2 regions of the Alkaliphilus crotonatoxidans genome follow, and region 2 is predicted to be linked to the other one. Evidence: riboswitches for the same ligand, from Rfam matches in the RefSeq annotation. Region 2 holds a riboswitch; the other holds the start of a gene.
The links. Region 2 has a riboswitch for thiamine pyrophosphate ahead of tnpA (IS200/IS605 family transposase). Riboswitches for the same ligand answer to the same signal wherever they lie in the genome.
Positions count from the first base shown of each region.

Region 1: another riboswitch for thiamine pyrophosphate. It lies ahead of thiT (energy-coupled thiamine transporter ThiT); the one in region 2 lies ahead of tnpA (IS200/IS605 family transposase).

Region 1 covers NZ_BAAHXS010000006.1:59,526-65,567, forward strand. Annotated here, with positions in the region: gene ACYQ1I_RS12345 (ABC transporter ATP-binding protein) at 1-1,304, opposite strand, end outside; gene ACYQ1I_RS12350 (MarR family winged helix-turn-helix transcriptional regulator) at 1,342-1,773, opposite strand; gene thiT (energy-coupled thiamine transporter ThiT) at 2,035-2,670, opposite strand; TPP riboswitch at 2,739-2,833, opposite strand; gene gltB (glutamate synthase large subunit) at 3,185-6,042, shown strand, end outside.
Region 2 covers NZ_BAAHXS010000005.1:47,441-53,482, reverse strand. Annotated here, with positions in the region: gene ACYQ1I_RS11445 (hypothetical protein) at 32-382, shown strand; partial or broken gene ACYQ1I_RS11440 (IS256 family transposase) at 1,276-2,325, opposite strand; gene ACYQ1I_RS11435 (PadR family transcriptional regulator) at 2,697-3,029, opposite strand; gene ACYQ1I_RS11430 (RDD family protein) at 3,041-3,850, opposite strand; TPP riboswitch at 4,140-4,253, shown strand; gene tnpA (IS200/IS605 family transposase) at 4,439-4,915, shown strand; gene thiW (energy coupling factor transporter S component ThiW) at 5,073-5,564, shown strand; gene thiM (hydroxyethylthiazole kinase) at 5,589-6,042, shown strand, end outside.

The DNA.
Region 1 (6,042 bases), on a different contig from region 2:
CTGGCGTCTTCCTTGCCGAAGCGGATATTTTCTGCAATCGAGCCGCTGAACAGGACAGCTTTCTGGGGAACAAATCCAATTTTATTACGAAGTTCCTTCTGGGTCATATCTCGAATATCAATGCCGTTCACCAATATACTTCCCTGGCTGACATCATAAAAACGGGGAATCAAATTGATGAGGGTGGATTTACCTGATCCTGTTCCACCAATAATGGCGGTTACTTCCCCAGGGCCTGCACAAAAGCTAATATTTTGAAGGGCAGGCTGTTCAGCGCCGGGATAGGTGAAGCTAACGTCTCTAAATTCTACAAAGCCCCTTTGATTGCTGTGTGTAGCTGGCTTTTCTGGATCCATGATTTCTTTTTTCGTTTCCAATACCTCATTAATCCGTTGAATAGAAGCCGAAGCCCTGGGGATGAGAACAAACATCATGGAAACCATAATAAGTGAGTACATCATCAGCATCACATATTGAATAAAGGCCATCAGGTCTCCTACCAGGAGCTGGCCCTGATTGATAAGATTGCTGCCCAGCCACATAATGGCAATGGTGGTAAAGTTCATGATAATCATGATGGAGGGCATTAGGGCGGCCATAATTTTATTGACTCGAATAGCGGTGTCCGTTAGATCTGTATTGGCTTCGTTAAAGCGCCTTTTTTCGTAATCCACCTGATTAAAGGCTCTAATAACACGAATACCGGTCAAGTTTTCCCGAAGCACTAAATTTAACTTGTCCAGCTTCACCTGCATCGACTTAAACAACGGTACCCCCTTGGCTGCCACCAACCCTATGACTGCCGCCAGCAGGGGAATGACCACCACAATCACAACAGAAAGGGATTGGTTTTTAGAGACGGCCATGATCATTCCGCCGACGGCCATCAAGGGGGCACTGACCATTAGACGAAGCATAACCATCAGAACCTGTTGAATCTGAGTGACATCATTGGTTGTTCTTGTAATCAGGGTAGCTGTCCCGATTTTGTCAAATTCCTGTAGGGAGAAGTCCTCTACCTTAGTGAAAATCATGTTTCTAAGGTCCCTGCCGAAGCCCGTTGCAATTTTTGAAGACAGGTAACTGGCCAGGATAGCACAGAGAACACCACCGGCAGCCACCAATAGCATAATTGTTCCAATCCGCAGAATATATCCTGTATTGCCGGTAACAATGCCGACATCTACGATATCAGCCAACAGAGTTGGTAGAAACAGCTCGGAAATGGATTGCAGCAGTATGAGGCCTAAAACTGCTGCAATCCATGATCCATAAGGCCTTAAATATTTTAATAATTTTTTCATGATATCCTCTCCTGTCAGTATAAAAGTTAGCCTTATACTATTTCTGTAATAAAGCCTTTAGGGATTCAAGGCCCTCTACAATCTGTTTGAGGTTCTTTTCATCAGTTTGTAGAAATTTATCACTAAATTTTTTTTCCAATTTTTCATGGAAGGTAGCCTGAAATTTTTCCTCTGATTCTTTAACAATAGAAACCTGTACCACACGGCGATCATCCTGGCCTCTTGTACGTAGTACATAATTGTTTTTTTCCAATCTGTCTACAATGCCGGAAATGGTGCTGTTGGATAGGCCCAATGCCCGGCTTAATTCACTGATCTTCATGGGCCCATTTTTACTTAAGTTGGCCAATACCATCACCTGAGGAGCCGTTAAACCGCCTTTATTGAAGGTATGCTTCATGCTATCCTTAATCAAATAATCAATATCCCTCAATAAATAGAATATTTTTCTTCCCGTATCGTTAATCACGCTTTGGCCTCCTGACAATATTATGATGTAAACTATATTATTTTAATGCAAGCTGAACAACGGTTCACAGGGATTTAAACCCAACGGGCAGAAAAAAATCTGTTGATTCAATTTATTTTGCATTAAAATATTTTTGAATACGAAACATAATTGTAGTATACCCCTGCTAGGTCCCTCCATACAACCCTTTAAATCTTAAATTTATATAAAAAAACCAGCATCCAGGATTGATTCCAGATGCTGGTCTGCCTTGGGCATAAATTATGCCTTTACTTCAGCCTGCCCTTTTAATTGCCTGAAAACAGTATTAAATTGAGGAATTAGAGTAATTACAAGACAAAGTAAGGTATCGGCCCCCATAACGGTACCGTTATAGATCAAGGAATATAGAAAGACATTCATCCCCTCGGGGGCGTAATCTGCGAAAAAAATGGCTCCAGATAAAAAGCTCATGACAAACCTTCCAAATCCTCCAATTAAGCAGGCAATGCTCAAGTTTTTACGGTAAAGCCCTGCCAGGCCCATGGCACCAAAGGCCAGGGGATAATCGAGAAATAATTGGGCCCAATGAATGACATAGGGGTCTTGAATCAATTGTAGAAAGCCATAGGCAAAGCCGGCGATAATACCGGGAATAGGCCCGAATATCACTGCAAAAATAAACATGGGCAGCATACTGGCGGGAGTAATACTGCCTCCCTGGGGAAAGCGATAGAGTCTAATATAGGATAATACAAAGGAAAGGGCAATACAAAGGCTGCCGTAAACAATAATTCTTGTATTGAAGGTAGTATTTTTACGGTTTTTTCCAAGATAAATAAGAAGGCCTGCGCTGCCCATAAGGGCCAGCAGGATTGCCCAGGTTACCGGTTTTAATTCTAATAGCTTTGCAAACATGTAAAAAATTCATCCTTTCTTCCATCGCTTGGATGCAAAAAACGTGAAAGGAAATCCTTTCACGTTAAATAGACGTTGAAATGCTTCCCTACGCAGGTATTAACCTACAGGTTCGAAGGGTTGGACAAGCTCCTCTCAGCCAATGGCACCCCTAGCGATATTTTTATTTTAATTATAACATATTCTCAATAAAATACAAATGATTTATAAAAAGCTATTTATTTCATTACAGCCCTATGGTTTAACCTAAATAACATCTTAGTCCTCCTATTTATCCCATAGGCCTACGTAAAATAGCTAGAAAATGAAAACGATAACATTTTCAAAAAATATAGAAAATTAAGAAAAATGCAATTTTATCTATTGAATAATTCTATAAAAATGATATAATACTGAATACATTAATTTAATAGTCGAAATATTCTAGAAAATATTTTGTGGACAGACGTAAATGACTAAATCATTGCAGGGCAATGCTCTGCTGAACTAAAAATTGACAAGGGGGACGAATGTTATGGGGACTTATGGTTTACCTCCCGCCCAGGGGCTTTATGACCCTGAAAGGGAGCATGATGCATGTGGCATTGGCTTTATCGCCCATGTGAAGGGAATAAAATCCCATGGGAATGTGAGGGATGCCCTCACCATACTTGAAAATCTGAACCATCGAGGAGGTCAGGGCAGCGAAGAAGATACGGGGGATGGTGCTGGAATTCTGCTGCAAATTCCAGATGTTTTCTTTAAACGGGTTTGCGGAAAAGAGCTTTCTCTGCCGGAAGCAGGACAGTATGGTGTGGGAATGGTTTTTATGCCACCCCATCAGGAGACGGCAGAAAAATGCAAATCGATATTAGAGTCTGTTGTCTGTGAGGAGGGGCTGGGCTTGATCGGCTGGCGAAAGGTACCGATAGAGGCGAAATACCTGGGAAAGACAGCAAGAGAGTCAATGCCCTGGATAATGCAGTTTTTTGTTCGAAAATCGGAAGACTTAAAGGTCAACATTGATTTTGAAAGGAAATTGTATATCGTCAGAAGGCTGGCAGAAAAAAGAATTGAGTATATAGCTCCAGAGGCCCATCAATATTTTTATATTTGCAGCTTGTCCTCCCAAACCATCGTTTATAAGGGAATGCTTACGGCCACTCAGTTAAGGAGCTTTTATCCAGACTTATCTGAAAAGGACCTGACCAGTGCCATTGTTTTGGTCCATTCCCGCTTCAGCACCAATACCTTTCCTACCTGGAGCCGGGCCCATCCTAACCGTTATTTAATCCATAACGGGGAAATCAATACCCTAAGGGGAAATATCAATTGGATGAAGGCAAGGGAATCAAGCCTGATGTCAACGGTTTTTGGAGAGAGTCTTCAAAAGGTGCTACCGGTTATTAACACCGAAGGGAGCGACTCGGCCATGCTGGATAATTGCCTGGAGCTGTTATATTTATCTGGCCGTTCCCTGGCCCAAGGGATCATGATGACCATACCTGAACCCTGGGGCACCCTGACGGGAGAGATGGATTCTGATAAAAGGGCCTTTTATGAATACCACAGTTGTTTAATGGAGCCCTGGGACGGCCCCGCTGCCATTGCCTTTACCGATGGCGCCAGGGTTGGTGCGGTACTGGATAGAAATGGCCTAAGGCCGGCTCGATATTATGTTACGAAGGAGGGGCGGGTGATTTTGTCATCCGAGGTGGGAGCTTTAGAGCTTCCCAGCCACACCATTGTAGAAAAGGGACGTCTTTCACCGGGGAAAATGCTTCTGGTAGATACCATAGCAGGAGAAATTGTTCATGATGAAAAAATCAAGCAGCAGGTTGCCGCCACCGCTCCCTATGGGGAATGGATAAGGAATAATTTGATTCCATTGAAAAGCTTAGCAACTGTTGATATAAAGCGACAAGAGCCTCTGGGGCTATTGGAGCGGCAGAAGGTATTCGGCTATACTACAGAGGATTTGAGGATGAACCTGTTGCCCATGGCCAGGGATGGAGAAGAGCCCATCGGCTCAATGGGGATGGATACACCCCTGGCGGTGCTTTCGGAAAGGCCCCAAAGTCTGTTTAACTATTTTAAGCAGCTTTTTGCCCAGGTAACGAACCCTCCCATTGATGCCCTTCGGGAAAAAATTATTACCTCCACCGTCACCAGCCTGGGAACAGAGGGAAATCTATTGGAAGCTGGGCCGGAGGGCTGTAGAAGAATTCAGCTGGAAAGCCCCTGCTTGTCTAATGAAGATTTAGAAAAGCTGAGGAATATAAAGGAGAGGGGCTTCAGTGCCATTACCCTTTCCATGCTCTACCCGGTTGCCGAAGGGGCGTCGGGCCTTGAGGGTTCCCTGAAAAGGTTGTTTAGCCAGGCCGAAGGAGCCATTGACGAGGGCCAGAATCTGATTATTTTATCAGATCGGGGAGTTAGCCAATCAATGGCTCCTATTCCATCCCTGCTAGCCCTTTCGGGGCTGCATCACCATCTGATTCGTAGGAAAAAAAGAACCAGGGTAAGTTTGATTGTAGAATCCGGCGAGGTTCGGGAGGTTCACCACTTTGGACTGCTTCTGGGGTACGGATGTAATGCTGTTAATCCCTATATGGCCTTTGAAACCCTGCGGGGATTGCACGATCAAAAATTATTGCCGGCAATGGGCTTAAAGACAGCCCAGAGGAATTATCTGAAGGCCATTCATGCAGGCATTATTAAGATATTATCTAAAATGGGCATATCGACCATGCAAAGCTATATTGGTGCCCAAATTTTCGAAGCCGTCGGATTGAATAAGGAGGTTATTTCAAAATATTTTACCGGAACCGCCTCAAGAATTGAAGGAATTGGGATGGAGGAAATTGCACGGGAGGCAGCCATGAAGCATGAAAAGGCCTTTAATGAGGCAGAAAGAGGAAAAGGACTGGAGGCAGGCGGGTTTTATAAATGGAGAAGGGATGGTGAATATCATTTATATAATCCAGATACCATCTTTCGCCTACAGCGGGCCTGCAGGGAAAATGACTATCAGCTGTACCGGGAGTATGCCTGGCTCATCCACGAAGAGTCTCAAAGAGTCACTACCTTAAGGGGAATGCTGGAAATGAAATGTAAAGAGGAGGCCCTGCCCCTGGAGGAGGTTGAGACTGTTGAAAGGATTGTTCGACGTTTTAAGGCCGGGGCCATGTCCTATGGCTCCTTAAGCCAGGAGGCCCACGAAACCATTGCCATTGCCATGAATCGTATTGGTGGCAAGAGCAACACGGGGGAAGGGGGCGAGGACCCGCGGCGCTTTCAATCCGATGAAAAGGGGAATTCCAGTTCCAGCGCCATCAAACAGGTGGCTTCGGGGCGGTTTGGGGTAACCAGTGAATACCTTTTACATGCCAG
Region 2 (6,042 bases):
CCAAAATAAAAAAATTAAAGGAGATGTTATTATGCCAGATGTAGGCGAAAGAAAATGGGTAGCTATTGAAATGACAAGAGGAGAGATGGAAGCAGAGGTTGGGGATATAAACACTGGAATATCTAGTATAGTAATTTCTATAGCTGGTCTTCTGATAGGAACAGTTTACACGTTAGCAGGTTCAATACTAGGTCTCATAGGTGCGGCCCAGGTAGCACGAGATACATTTTATAATAAATATAAAAATGAGCTTCTACAATGTCTTAATGAGCTTGAAACAGCAGATGACAATGCTGTGATACGTCTAGAACAACAATATAAATACCACGTTAAAGGTGGTTGGCTACCCCTTAACGAATTTAGGTTAGCAGTAGAAGAGTAATCGAGTAGGAGGTGGGTAAAATAATTACTCACCTCCTTCGATTTAATAGATCTTAATTATGGTAGAACCGTAGGCTGTACATGTAAATAAAAAGACTCACTAGGATAAAGGATAAAAATAAAACATATAGAAGATATTTATTTTCTCTAGTCTTTAAATAATTTTTATAATATATAAAACATACGGTAGGTATAAAAGTGATAGTAAAAATACTAAATGCAATTAAATTTGAATCCCATGCTAAGTATGCAAAGGATAATACATATGCTAAAAAGAACCAAGAATCTAAACTTTTTGTTTTGATAATATCAAATGGTTCAAAGATATAATCATTTTTCTTTGTAATATAGAGAAGTCGAGCGCAAACAAAAATTGCTAAGATAGTAGATATTAGTATGGGTAAATTATTTTTCAAAATAAAACCTCCTTTCACAGGTGAACATTAATTAAGCTTTAATACATGTTTTTACTAAAACATCACTTTTACCTTCATACTAATCATTAGTCTAACGATAACTATTTTTATTTTAACATTATTTTGATATACTGAATATAATTCAATGTAAATTTATCATCTTTCTATCGACAATTACTTATTTGTGGGTCTCCAATTCCATTCTATTCCTTCATGGTGAACAGGGTTCCAAATTAATCTCTAAAGTATAGCCCTAATATTGTTTTAAGCTTTTTAATTATATCTTTAAGGGAACTGGTTCCTACATACTAAAGGAAAGATTATATGGAAAGCGGACCTGTCAAGAAATTTGTGTAAAGTTATTGCCTAGTATCGTAGATGCTGGGTAATTCTGTCTTTAAATAATACCACTAGCTGATTTAGTACTTTTGCCCAATTCTGGACTGGTCGATCCCATGTTTTCTTAATATCGGTGACTCTAAGATAGACCAAACTTGAAGAGTGCTGTCTCACTGGGAAAGGCTCCTTTTCGATTGGTTACCTTCCTTAATTGGTTATGATAACTTTCTATGGTATTGGTTGTATAGATGATTTTTCTAATATGACTGGGATAGTTAAAGAGATTTTCTACCGATGCCCAGCTGTTTCTCTATACCGCTAACGCGGCAGCGTATTCTTTCCACTTAGTCTCAAAGTCTTGGAATAAGCTGTTAGCTTCATCTAAACTAACCGCTCGATAGACTCCTTTGATATCTTTAGCAAATTCAGCCCAGTGCTTACGGGGGATATATCTGGTGCTATTTCTCATGAGATGAACAATGCACCGTTGTTGGATTGCACTAGGATAGTTGGCTCCTATGGTTTCTTCTAGCCCTGGAAGTCCATCTAAAGAAATGAAGATTATGTCCTCTACACCACGGCTCTTGATTTCTTCTAGTATCTGTAGCCAGTGTCTACTGCTTTCATCTTCGGATAACCAAAATCCTAGAACATCTTTATGACCCTCTGGATCAATTCCTATCACGTTATAAAGGGCTTTCTGGCCTGTACCTGACTCTGTTTTTACTGGTGTGTACATGGCATCTACAAATACAAAGGGGTAGCACCTTTGTAGCGCTCTATTACGGAATTCTTTGATAAGGGGAATAATTTTGTCGGTAATCTTTGAAACTGTTTCATGGCTGATATCAAAGCCATAAATGTCTTGGATTGTGGCTTCAATATCTCTTTGAGATTGTCCTTTTGCGTACATAGCCAGGATTTTTTCTTCAATTCCTGCGACATCCTTCTGGCCTTTATTTGGAACATTAATCTGAGTATCTCCCAACTGACCGATCACGGTTTTGGTACTGTGACCATTACGGCGGTTACTGGTGGTCGCTTGATTGTTAGCATTTTTGGCGTAGCCAAGGTGATCATCCAGCTCTGCTTCGAGCATGGCCTCCAGGGTATCAGCAAACATGTCCTTAAGAGCCTCCTGAATGTCCAGGGCAGACTTGATCTCATAGTTTTGAAACAGATACTTCATTACTTCGTCAGAAGCGGGATTACGTTTTTTCTTAGCCATAGTGTAAGCCTCCATTTTGAATTAGGTAGATTATATCATAAATCTACTTTACACAAATAATCTTACACCCTCTGGAAAGCTTTGGTTATATAATGAAACTAAATCATTTCAGAGAAGTATATCCAACACAGTAGAACTAAATGAGATAACATTAAGATTTTATGTAAGAGCAAAAATATATGACGTATTAAAAGACAAGTTAGGTGGAAGGGACTCAGTATAATAACTTGACCCTTTATAGTTCTAGTGAAAATGGCAAGGCCAGCGTCTTGGAGGCGCTGGCCGGTAACAACCTCTTATAGAGCTAGAGCAGACCACCTATTTTACGGATGTTATAGGTGGTCATGATTCTGAACTTTAATTCCTAAAGAAGAAACACTGTTTACGATCCCTTCCCATTCCTTTAGCATTCGATTGAGATATTCTAAACCGGTTTTTGTAATGTGATAGTACTTTCTTGCAGGGCCATTCAAGGATTTTCTTTGGGTTATTTGGGTGTAACCCGTTGCGTTTAATCGACGAAGAATGGTATAGATTGACCCTTCGTAGACATCAGGGAAAAACTGTCGAATTGATTTCATAAGCTCGTATCCGTAAAGCTCCTCATCCTTCAGCTTATATAGAATACACATTTCCAGTACACCCTTTTTCATTTGCGTATCCATGATACAACCCCCTAAGCTTCCACCACAATGGTATCAGTCAGCATATCATGGAGCGCCTTATGTTCTTTGGTAAACAGAATCGTGAATAGTGAGATTAAGGGTACAACTGGAATGGAGTTTATGAGGAATTTACCTAAAAACTCACGGCTAAAAATAGAACCCCTTGTTATACTTGATGTATCTGAGCGGCACACCTTGATGTGCATAAGCTTCTTTCCAACAGTCTGGCCTTTGAAAATCAGGGCGGCCCCCAATGAATAGAACATATAGAATACAAGACCGAATATTGCAAAGGCAATTGATGTAGGGGTTGGCCTTCTACTAATTTGCTGAATGTTTTCTGCTCCATCTTCTGAAACCGATATTGTGTCATGGGGGTTTATATTAATAACTTCTTCCTGGGTGATTGTATATTCCTCAAAGCTGGCATATCCCAGATAGCTTAATGTTCCCACTAAGGGGGTTGGGTACAGAATTAAAATAACATAAGACAACATAGCACTTCCTAAAACAAATGTAATGACAAAGGCAGGAACTACGGCTATTATGGCATCAATAAAGTAAGCACATAACCTGCGCCCTGGATTAGAGATGTGTTTATCTAATGGCGTTACTTGCTTTTCCTCATGTAGTTCAAGAAGGGATTTTACTAAAAATGCAGGCGAGCCAAGCTCTACAGATATTTCATCATCGGTTTTTCCATCTTCTCTACCAGATACGAAAAAGCTTTCGTAATCAGTTAAAATATCCTTTATAGCATCAGGCGGAAGCTTCCCTTCAAGATTTTCTTTCAGCTCATTCAAGTATTCAAATTGTTTCATTAATCACTCCTCCTTACTACTTATTGAACAGTAGCCTTTTTCCTATTGTATCACGCTACTATTTAATAATCAATAGCCTATATCAATATGCAAAATTCAAATTGTTGTACTCCAAACCAAGCTTATTTAAAGATTTGACGAACTATATATCATTAAATTTCAATCTTTTACCTTATTATTCCACCTTAAATATCGTCGTTTTATTTAATTTCTATTTTATTGTCAACTCACCCCCAGTATGGTACCATGAAATTAAAGTATTTCATTTTTTTTAAAACTGAATAAGAATTGAAAGCACTGGGAGAGTTGGAAAGGCCAACTGAGAAAAAGACCCTGTAATGTCTTTGATCCCCATATACCTGATCTGGATCATGCCAGCGTAGGAAAGTGTATTTAAGAAGCATATTTTATCATGCGTCATTAAGCACAAATCTTGCAATGGGATTTGTGCTTATTTTTGTATATCGAAAACCCCCGGTTCTACCGGGGGTTCCAAAAAGCTTTAGCTATGAGCAGAAAAAATAACCTCCTTTTGTTAGAATAAAAAAGGTTCGCCAACCAATTTTAAAAACAAAAGGAGGATCCGAAGTGGATAAGAATAGTCTATCACATACTACCTGGAGTTGTAAATATCATGTAGTTTTTGCACCCAAATATAGAAGGCAGGCTATATATGGGAAGATCAAAACTGACATAGGAAAGATTCTAAGGAAGTTATGTGAGCAAAAAGGTGTAGAAATACTGGAGGCAACAGCCTGCGTGGATCATGTACATATGGTGATAGCAATACCACCCAAATATAGTGTTTCAAGTGTGATGGGGTATTTAAAAGGAAAAAGTTCACTAATGATATTTGATAGACATGCGAATTTGAAATACAAGTATGGAAATAGACATTTCTGGTGTAGAGGTTATTATGTGGACACGGTAGGACGCAATGAAAAAGCAATAAGAGAGTATGTGAAAAATCAAATACAAGAAGATATAGCTAATGATCAAATCAGCCTACAAGAATATATGGACCCGTTTACGGGAGAGCAAGTAAAGAAAGGCAAAAAGAAGTAAAGAGCTGCTTAAGCAGCAGCCCGTAAATGCAAGCAGTTGGCGAACCATTCAAAGAGCCTTAAGGCTCAAGCGAGTAACATGCCCTTCTAGGGCTGAGCAAACTACCCGCTGAGCGGGTAGTTTTGATTATTTAAAAATTCAAGTAAAGAGGTGAAGCATGAATCTAAAAAAATTGACTGCGGCGGCACTGTTAAGTGCCATGGGAACAGCCACTGCCCACCTGTTTTATATTCCAGTAGGGGCGGCCAGGTGTTTTCCCATACAGCATACCATTAACCTGCTGAGCGCCACCCTACTGGGGCCGGCCTATGGAACAGGGGTGGCCTTTACCATATCCTTGCTTCGGAATTTCATTGGTACAGGTTCGCTGCTGGCCTTTCCCGGCAGCATACTGGGGGTTTGGCTTGCTGCTGTATTTTATAAACGTAGAAAAAAACTCATCTGGGCCATGGCGGGGGAACTGGTGGGAACAGGTTTTTTGGGAGCCTTGGCGGCTTATCCCCTGGCCAACTATTTAATGGGGAACGAAGCAGCGCTATTTTTCTTTGTGGGGCCCTTTATGCTAAGCTCACTGGGAGGGGTAATCATTGGGTTTGTCCTCTTAAATCAGCTCAAGCGGTTGGGCCTGGAAAAGTACATGGAAGCATAAAAAATCATATTCAGGAGGTTAACTATGGAACTAAAGGAGCATTTAGGAGGACTTTTAAAAGCAGTAAGGGAAAAGAAGCCCCTGGTACATCACATTACCAATTATGTAACCGTAAACGACTGTGCCAACATTACCCTGGCTGTGGGGGCGGCGCCAGTCATGGCCGATGACCCGGGAGAGGTGGAGGAAATGGCAGCCCTGGCCCAGGCCCTGGTGTTGAACATTGGCACCCTGAATCAACGAACCGTTGAGTCGTCAGTTTTGGCCGGTAAAAGGGCCAATCGTGCTGGTATTCCAGTGGTACTTGACCCTGTAGGGGCTGGAGCCACCAAACTAAGAACTGAAACAGTAAGCCATATTATTGAAAATGTTCAGCTGGCGGTTGTCAAGGGGAACATGTCGGAAATTAAAAATATCTATGGTATGGAAGGTCAGACCCGGGGGGTCGATTCATTGGACGACCCCCGGGAAGGCGGAA